One region of the Pseudonocardia adelaidensis genome, then DNA from elsewhere that is predicted to be linked to it. Evidence: riboswitches for the same ligand, from Rfam matches in the RefSeq annotation. Region 1 holds a riboswitch; the other holds the start of a gene.
What was found. A riboswitch is a leader RNA that binds a small molecule or an ion and turns the genes downstream of it on or off. The one in region 1 is predicted to bind S-adenosylmethionine.
Positions count from the first base shown of each region.

Region 2: another riboswitch for S-adenosylmethionine. It lies ahead of ABEA81_RS13765 (aminotransferase class V-fold PLP-dependent enzyme); the one in region 1 lies ahead of thrC (threonine synthase).

Region 1 covers NZ_BAABJO010000047.1:11,661-16,064, forward strand. Annotated here, with positions in the region: gene ABEA81_RS38765 (MFS transporter) at 1-31, shown strand, start outside; gene ABEA81_RS38770 (MFS transporter) at 1-525, shown strand, start outside; gene holA (DNA polymerase III subunit delta) at 747-1,706, opposite strand; SAM riboswitch class I at 1,818-1,934, shown strand; gene thrC (threonine synthase) at 1,943-3,214, shown strand; gene ABEA81_RS38785 (hypothetical protein) at 3,407-3,544, shown strand; partial or broken gene ABEA81_RS38790 (CPBP family intramembrane glutamic endopeptidase) at 3,741-3,929, shown strand.
Region 2 covers NZ_BAABJO010000009.1:46,938-51,341, reverse strand. Annotated here, with positions in the region: gene ABEA81_RS13770 (pentapeptide repeat-containing protein) at 1-778, opposite strand, end outside; gene ABEA81_RS13765 (aminotransferase class V-fold PLP-dependent enzyme) at 822-2,171, opposite strand; SAM riboswitch class IV at 2,212-2,325, opposite strand; gene ABEA81_RS13760 (FAD-dependent oxidoreductase) at 2,566-3,138, opposite strand; gene ABEA81_RS13755 (ABC transporter substrate-binding protein) at 3,630-4,404, shown strand, end outside.

The DNA of each region.
Region 1 (4,404 bases):
CTGCAGCAGGGCCTCGGCGCCGACGCGATGACGGCGGGCCTGGCGTTGGCGCCGTACGCGCTGGGGTTCCTGCTGGTGTCGGTCCGTTCTCGAGCGCTCGTCGCGCGGTTCGGGGGCCGCGTCATCGTGACGGGCGCGGCGCTGACCGGCCTCGCGCTCGTGGTGCTCGCCGGACAGCTCGGCACCGGCCGGGTTCCGCTGCCACTCGGGCCGGCCCCGGCCATGGCCCTCGCCGGGATCGGCCAGGCGATGGTGATGATCCCGCTGTTCGGCGTGGTCCTCGCCGGGCTGCCGCCGACCCGGGCAGGGCTCGCCAGCGGGGTGCTGACCACCACCCAGCAGGTCGGGCTGGGGCTGGGCGCGGCAGGCCTGGGCACCTTGCTCTTCACGGTGCTCGGCACGGCCGCACCGGACTGGCCACACGCCGCCGCGGTGGTGTTCCTCGTCGAGGCCGTCCTCTTCGCCGTGACGGCGCTCGCCGCCCGCCGGGCCGCCGCGACCAGCGATCATGCAGGCCAAACGTGAGATGGCTGACACTACGTCGACAGGTCCAGCCGCTCTCCCCGAGAGTGGCCCCGCGGGCGCCTGGCTCCCCACGCCCGTCCGACCCGAGGAGTACTCCCCCGATGCTCGTTGATCTGTTCGCACTCGTCCCCGCCGTCCTCGCCGGAATCGGCGGCGCCTTCCTGGGCGACAAGGTGGGCGCATGGTTCAAGAAGAGCCGCACCAGCGGCGGCAGCTGACGCCTAACGCCGGGACCGCGCGGCGAGGATGCGCAGGACCGCCCGTTCCAAGGCGTAGTCCGGGTCGGCCGCCGCACCCTTCACGTCGGCGTTGACCTCCGCCGCGGCGGCGAACGCCTCGGCAAGGGCCTCCGGGCCCCACCCGCGCACGGCCTGCTGGGCCTTGCGGATCTTCCACGGCGGCATGCCCAGGGTGCCGGCGAGCCGGTTGGGGTCGCCCCGGCCGGCCGACCCGACCTTCGCGAGCGTGCGCAGCGCGTCGGCCAGCGCGTCGGCGACCAGCACCGACGGCGTGCCGAGGAGCTGTGCCCAGCGCAGCGCCTCGATCGCGCCTGCGCGATCGCCCGCCACGACCTTGTCGGCCACCGCGAAGCCGGAGACCTCCGCGCGGCCCCGGTGGTAGCGCCGCACCGCGCGCTCGTCGACGGACCCGCCGGTGTCGGCCACCAGCTGGCTCGTGGCCGAGGCGAGCTCGCGCAGGTCGGATCCGACCGCCTCGAGCAGCGCGCCGATCGCGTCGCCCGTGATCTTGCCGCCGACCCGGCGGGCCTCGGCGCGCACGAAGTCGGACCGCTCGTCCATCCTCGAGATCTTGTTGCAGGTGGTGACCGGGGCGCCCAGTTTCCGGAGCGCGTCGACGAGGCCCTTGTTGCGCGCCCCGCCCGAGTGCACGACCACGAGGACGATGCCGTCGGCCGGGTCGGCCGACTGCTCGACGATCGCCGCGGCGAGGTCCTTGCCCACCTCCTGGGCGGCGAGCAGGACGATCACCCTCGCCTCGGCGAAGAGCGACGGGCTCAGGTTCTCGGCCAGGTCGGCGGGGGTGAGCTCGGACGCGCGCACCCGGCGCACCTCGGCCGCGGGATCGCCCGCACGGACCTCCGCCACCACCTGCTCGATCGCCCGCTCGACGAGCAGCTCCTCCTCGCCGACGACGAGGCGGAGCGGGGCGGGCGCGGCCATGCGCCCATGCTCGCGCACGGCGCCGACACCACGTGAGCCGGCTCCCAGATCACGAGACGAGGTTGGGGGCCGCGGTGATCGTGCCGTAACGTGTCGGGCACAACCGAATATGGCTCATCCAGAGGGGCAGAGGGAACGGCCCGACGAAGCCCCGGCAACCGGCGATGCGCAGTCTTGCGCTCGATCACGGTGCCAATTCCGACCCGCACGGTGCGGGAAAGATGAGGAGTCCTCTCATGACCCTGACTGCTGGCAGCGCCACCACCACCGCCTTCGACCTCGGACCGGCCCGTGCGCTGTCCTGTCGGGAGTGCGGCCACCAGATCCCCCTCGCCGCCGAGTTCGCCTGCCCGGAGTGCTTCGGCCCGCTGGAGGTGGCCTACGACTTCGGCACCGTCACCCGCGAGTCGATCGAGGCAGGCCCCAAGTCGATCTGGCGCTACCGGCACCTGCTCCCGGTGCCGTCCGACGTGCAGTCCCACCCGAACACCGAGCCCGGCCTCACCCGGCTGATCAAGGCCGACCGGCTCGCCGCCGCGCTGGGCGTGCGCTCCCTGTGGGTCAAGGACGACACCGGCAACCCCACCCACTCCTTCAAGGACCGCGTGGTGGCCGTGGCCCTGGCCGCCGCCCGCGAGCTCGGCTTCTCCGTGCTCTGCTGCCCCTCCACCGGCAACCTGGCCAACGCGGTGGCCGCCGCGGCGGCCCGGGCGGGCTGGGACTCGGTGGTGCTCGTCCCCAGCTCCCTCGAGCAGGCCAAGGTGCTCACGACCGCCGTCTACGACGGCACCCTGCTCGCCGTCGACGGCAACTACGACGACGTCAACCGGCTCGCCACCGAGCTCGCCGCCGAGCACGAGGACTGGGCGTTCGTCAACGTCAACGTCCGTCCCTACTACGCGGAGGGCTCGAAGACCCTCGGCTACGAGGCGGCCGAGCAGCTCGGGTGGCGGCTGCCGGAGCAGATCGTGGTGCCCGTGGCCTCCGGCTCGCAGCTGACGAAGGTCGACAAGGGCTTCACCGAGCTCGGGAAGCTCGGCCTGGTGGAGCCCACCCCGTACCGGGTGTTCGGAGCCCAGGCCACGGGCTGCTCCCCCGTCGCGAAGGCGTTCGAGGACGGCCACGACGTCGTGCAGCCGGTGCGCCCCGACACGATCGCCCGCTCCCTCGCCATCGGCAACCCGGCCGACGGCCCGTACGTCCTCGACGCGGTGCGCCGCACCGGCGGGGCGCTCGCGCACGTCAGCGACGAGGAGGTCGTGGAGGGCATCCGGCTGCTCGCCCGCACCGAGGGCGTGTTCGCCGAGACCGCAGGCGGCGTCACCGTGGCCACCGCGAAGAAGCTCATCGAGTCCGGACAGCTCGACCCGGACGCCGAGACCGTGCTGTTGATCACCGGCGACGGGCTCAAGACCCTCGACGCCGTGTCCGGCCGCATCGGCCCGTCGGCCACCGTTCCCTCCACCAGCAAGGCGGTGCGCGAGGCCCTGGCGGCGCGCGGCCTCTGAACCGCGGCGTGGACGAGCCGCAGGCCCTCATCGGGTGATCTCCGTTCTGGTGCAGGAGGCACGCGCAGGTGCGGCTCGTCCCCCGTGCGGGGTACCCGCACATGTCCACGCCAGGGTGGTGATCACGCGCCTGCGAAGCCGTACCGTCCTCACGACGCCGCGCCCCGGTCGCGCCCCCGGACAAGGACTCCGATGCGGCTGGTCATCCAGCTCGCCGTCGTCGCGGCCATCGCGCTCGCCGGCAGCACCCTCGTCAACGCCGTGGCGTGGAACCCGCCACTCACCCTGATCCTTGGCCTCGGCACGGCCGCAGCCGCGCCGGCGGGCTAGGCCTGGGTGGTGCGCCGCACCGAACGCCGCGCAGCCGACGAGCTGTCCCGAACCGGCGCCGTGTCCGTGCTCGCCCGCGGCACCCTGATCGGCGTCGGCCTGTTCGCCGCTGTCATTCTCAACATCGCCTTCCTCGGCGGCTACCACGTCCCCGGCCGGGGATCCCCGGCCGGCGCGCTCGCGCTGGTCGGGGTTCATGGCCGCGCTCACCGAGGAGCTGATCTTCCGCGGCGTCCTGTTCCGGATCGTCGAGCGGTGGACCGGCACCTGGATCGCGCTCGCCCTCACCGCCGCACTGTTCGGCCTGTCCCACCTGCTCAACCCGAACGCCACCGTCCGCGGCGTGATCGCCGTCGCCGTCGAGGCCGGCGCGATGCTCGCCGCCGCGTACGCCGCCACCCGCACGCTGTGGTTCCCCATCGGCCTGCACTTCGGCTGGAACTGCGCGGCGACCGCCGTCTTCGGCACCGAGGTCTCGGGCAACGACACCCCCGAAGGCCTCCTGCACGCCGTCACGAACGGGCCCACCGCACTGACCGGGGGCGAGTTCGGACCCGAAGGCAGCGTCTACGCCGTCCTGTTCGGGACCGTCCTCACCGTCGTGTTCCTGTGGCTGGCCCACCGCCGCGGCCGGCTCGTCCCTCGCCGCGGGGCCCGCACCGCTCCGCTCACCTCGCCCCGTGATCGACCCGGCGCACCTCTGGCGCGCCGCCGCGGGCCGGCCTTCAGCGTGGCGCTCGTGGTCCTCGGCTTCGCGCGCACCTGGAGCACACCGGCAGCCAGGAGATCACGGGTTGGCAAATGCTCAGTGCCACGAACTCATGCTCGTGACGACGACCCGCGCGGTCAACCGCTTGCGG
Region 2 (4,404 bases), on a different contig from region 1:
GGCGGGCGAGGGTGGGCGGCAGCCGCGTGCTCGTGTCGCCGCGGGCCGCCGCGACCTGGGCGGCGGTGAGGAAGAGCGCCTCGCGCAGGTCGGCCCCGGCGAGGTCGGCTCCCCGCAGGTCGGCCCCGAGGAGGTCGGCCCCGCGCAGGTCCGCCCCGCGCAGGTCGGCCCCGACGAGCAGGGCGCCGCGGAAGCTCGCCCGGCGCAGGTCGCTGCCGCGCAGCCGGGCGCCCAGCAGCCGCGCCCCGCGGTGGTCCGGACCCCGGCCGCCGGCCCGGGCGAGGTCGCTCACCCGTCCCAGCAGGTCGGCGACCGACCGCCGGTGCGCCTCCACGTCGAGCGCGGCGAGCTCCTCCGGCGTGCCGGCGGCGAGCCGGTCGGTCTCCGCGAATGCCGCCTCGAGCGCGTCGGAGAGCGGTGCCGCCGCGGGGTGCGCCCGCGCCTCCTCGAGGTAGAACAGCAGCTCGTGCAGCACCCGGACCACCGGGAACACCGCGAACATCGAGTCTGCGAGCTCCGGGTTCGCGCGCCAGTCGCGACCGCCGAACGTCACCTGGACGACCTGCTGCCCGGCGCCGAAGCAGTCGTAGACCGTGCAGCCCGGGTAGCCGGCCTCCCGCAGCCCGGCGTGGATGCCGCAGCGGCAGTCGGGCTGCAGGTGGTGGCACGGCGTCCCCGCCGCCTTGTCGACGGCGAAGTCGGCCGACGCGGCGAACGGGAGGGCGACGCAGCACAGGCCGGCGCAGCGGGAGCAATCGGCGGTGAGGCGGTCGGTCATGGGGGACATCGGTCCCCATTGTCCTCGCCGTGGGCGGGGTACCTCAGTGGCCGCAGCCGGGGAGCGCGGAGCCGGTCGGTGTGCCGATGCCCAGCGGGTCGGTCCCGCGAGGGTCGGGCACCGGGCTCCAGCGGCCGTCCACGACCGCGTAGTCCCACCCGGGACCGTCGGTGGTGAGCCACTCGACGGCGTCGACGAGCCGGTCCACGTCGTCCACTGTGCTGCCGAGGCCGAGGCTGGCCCGTACCGCGCAGCCGTCCGCGGTACCGGCGATCCGGGACAGCAGCGGGTGCGCGCAGAACTTGCCGTCCCGCACCCCGATGCCGTGCTCCGCCGACAGGTAGGCGGCCACGCGCCCGGCCGGGTGGCCGTCGACGACGAACGTGCAGACCGCCACCCGGTCGGTGCTGTCCGGCCAGATCCGCAGCGTCCGGACGCCAGGCAGGGCGTTCAGGCCGGTCTCGAGCCGGTGCAGCAGCGCGGCTTCGTGCGCCGGGTCGAGCGCGCCGGGCAGCACCCGGCAGGCCTCGGCGAGCGCCGCGGCGCCGAGGACGTTCGGGGTGCCGGCCTCGTGCCGGTGCGGGGCGGGCGCCCACGACACCTCGGTCGCCCCACCCTCGTCGGGCGCGGTGACCGCGTGCACGGCCCCGCCGCCCGCCAGGTACGGCGCGGCGACGTCGAGCCAGTCCCGGCGCCCGACGAGCGCACCGGCTCCGTAGGGCGCGTAGAGCTTGTGCCCGGACAGCGCGAGGTAGTCGACGCCCGTGGCCGCGATGTCGACCGCGCGGTGCGGGGCGAGCTGCGCGGCGTCGACGACCACGCGGGCGCCGGCGGCGTGGGCGAGCGCGGTGATCTCGTCGAGGGGCAGCACCTCGCCGGTGACGTTCGAGGCGCCGGTGACGGCGAGGAGCGCGGGCCGGTCCGCGTGGAACGCGTAGCGCAGGTCGGAGAGGGTCTGCTCGACGGTGACGGCGGCGCGCAGCACCCGGCCCGGGCCCCAGGCGAGCAGGTTGGCGTGGTGCTCGACGTCCAGCCGCAGCACCGGGCCCGGCACGCACCGGGCGAGCAGGTTCAGCGCGTCCGTCGTGTTGCGGGTGAACACGACGACGTCGTCGGCGCGAGCGCCGACGAACCGGCCCACCGTCTCCCGGGCCTGCTCGAGCACCGCCGTGCAGACCTGCGAGGCGTAGCCGGCGCCGCGGTGGACGCTCGCGTAGTAGGGCAGGAGCGCGGCGACGTGCTCGGCCACCGCGGTGAGCGCGGGAGCGCTGGCGGCGAGGTCGAGGTTGGCGTAGCGCACGCGCTCGCCCGTGACGAGCGGGACGAGCAGGTCGGCGCCGGTGACGGTCGCCTGCGCACGGACGCCGGGACGGGCGGACAGCACAGCAGTCATCGAGGTCCTCCGGACCCTTTGGGGACCCGGACGGATGTCGGGTCCGCGCTTGCCGGCCGTGGGTGCACGGCGGCCTGGTCGTCACCCGGAGCACCCCACCGCGGAGGAGGGTTGCCGGCCAGCGAGCCGGGGCTTGGCGCTGGCGCTCTTGACCTGTCGGGCACGGTACGGGCGGATGGTGTGATCGGTCAAGCGGATCTCCGCTGCCGTCCCGGTCGGCGGGCGATCGTCCGGGACCAGGCCGCTGCGGCGGCGGGCGAGGCGTCACGATCAGCGCGGAATCGGGACGTGGCCGGCCTATTCGCGGCTGGTGTCCCCGGGGCGGCCCTGTCCGGAGCGAGAGGTGGCGTGATTCGTGGAACGCGGGAACGCGGTTCCCGCACACCCCGAAAGGTCAGTGGGTGAGCGCGGGAACGGCGAAGCACGCGTGGCCGGGCACGGTGGCGGCGGGCGCGTCCGGGTCGGTGGGGAGCGGGCCGGCGCCGGCGAGCACCACCCGGGCGGCCCGCACGGTGGCGGATCGGGTGCGCACCAGCGCCCCGCCGTCGGCGGCATCGATCGCGACGACCTCGTCACAGTGCCGCAGCTGCGCGCCCCACGCGGTGGCTGCCGCCGTGAGCGCGGCCGTCGCCTGGTCGGCCCGCACCTGCCGGACCCCGCCGCTGACGTGCAGCAACGCCGCCCCGGTGGCCTGCTCGACCTGTCCCCACAGCCGCGCGGCATCCGTGGCGAGGCGCGCGGGCAGGCCCTCGTCGGTCCACGGCGCCGGGCCCGCCGCCCGCCAGACCGCGCCCGCCGACCGCCGTTCGAGCAGCACGACGCGCAGGCCACGGCGGGCGAGGTGCCACGCGGTGGCGGCGCCCGCCGGGCCCGCGCCGACGACGGCGACATCGGTGACGAGGGACGGGACGACGAGGGACGGGACGCCGGTGGGTGTCGGGTCCAGCAGGCTCGGTGGACAGGGCACGGCGGCCTCCAGCTCTCCCGGTCGGCGGAAATGTCGTCGGCGGAAATGTCGTCGGCGGAAATGTCACGGTAGGCGGCGGCGCCCGCGTCCTGTCAACGAGCGGACATTTGCCGCTCATCTTGTCCGGTCATTTCGTCGTTCGCGATGGTGCTCGACACACCGCTTGAAAAACGATGCGATCGCTACGTAAGTTCGGAGTGCAATCCAGACACCATCCAGAGCGGCCGAGAGACCCGGATCGACGACGCCGCAGCAACCCCTCGCGCGAGCGGGAGCGGGTGCTACCGCCGGGAGCGATGGAGGTCGCCGTGCCGGGTCCGGAACGGATCGAGCTGCGGACGACGTGGCATGCGTGGCGCCGCCACGTCGATCTGTGCCGCACCTGCGCGGCGCTCTGTCGGGCCTGACGACCCGACCCCATCCATCGCGCACTGCCGCAGACACGCGGCGGTGCCCGTTCCTGCGCGCTTTCCTGGATGAAGGACCACGTCATGTCCCGACCTCTCGTGCTGTGGCTGGCCGCCGCGGCCGTCCTGCTCGGCGCGTGCGGCGCGACGCCCGCCGCGAGCACCGCAGACCCGGGCACCCCTCGGCCGGGCGGCACGCTGCGCTTCGCGGTGAGCAGCGACCAGGGGTGCGCCGACCCGCAGCAGGTCGGCAGCAACGACACGATCTTCTCGCTGCGCCAGGTGGTCGACTCGCTCACCGACCAGGACCCGGCCACCGGTGAGCTGCGGCCGTGGCTCGCCACGAGCTGGGAGGCCAACGCCGACGCGAGCGCGTACACGTTCACCCTGCGCGAGGGCGTGACGTTCAGCGACGGCACGCCGCTGGACGCCGCGGCCGTGAAGGCCAACTTCGACGCCGTGCCCGACCTCGGCCCGCGCGCGTCGCTCCCGAAGGGCTACCTGGCGGGATACACGGGCACCACGGTGGAGAGCCCGACCCGGTTCACGGTGACGTTCGACGAGCCGAACGTGCAGTTCCTGCAGGGAACGTCGACCCACAGCCTGGGCATCCTGTCGCCGGCGACGGTGGGGAAGAGCGACGACGAGCGGTGCGCCTCGGTGATCGGCTCCGGCCCGTTCCTGATCGAGTCCTACACCCGCGACGACTCGATCGTGCTCGCGAAGCGCGCCGGGTACGCGTGGGGCTCGTCGCTGTGGCAGTCGCCGGGCGAGGCTCAGCTGGACCGGGTCGAGTTCCGGATCGTGCCCGAGTCCGGGGTGCGGGTGGGCAGCCTCCAGTCCGGCGAGGTGGACGCCA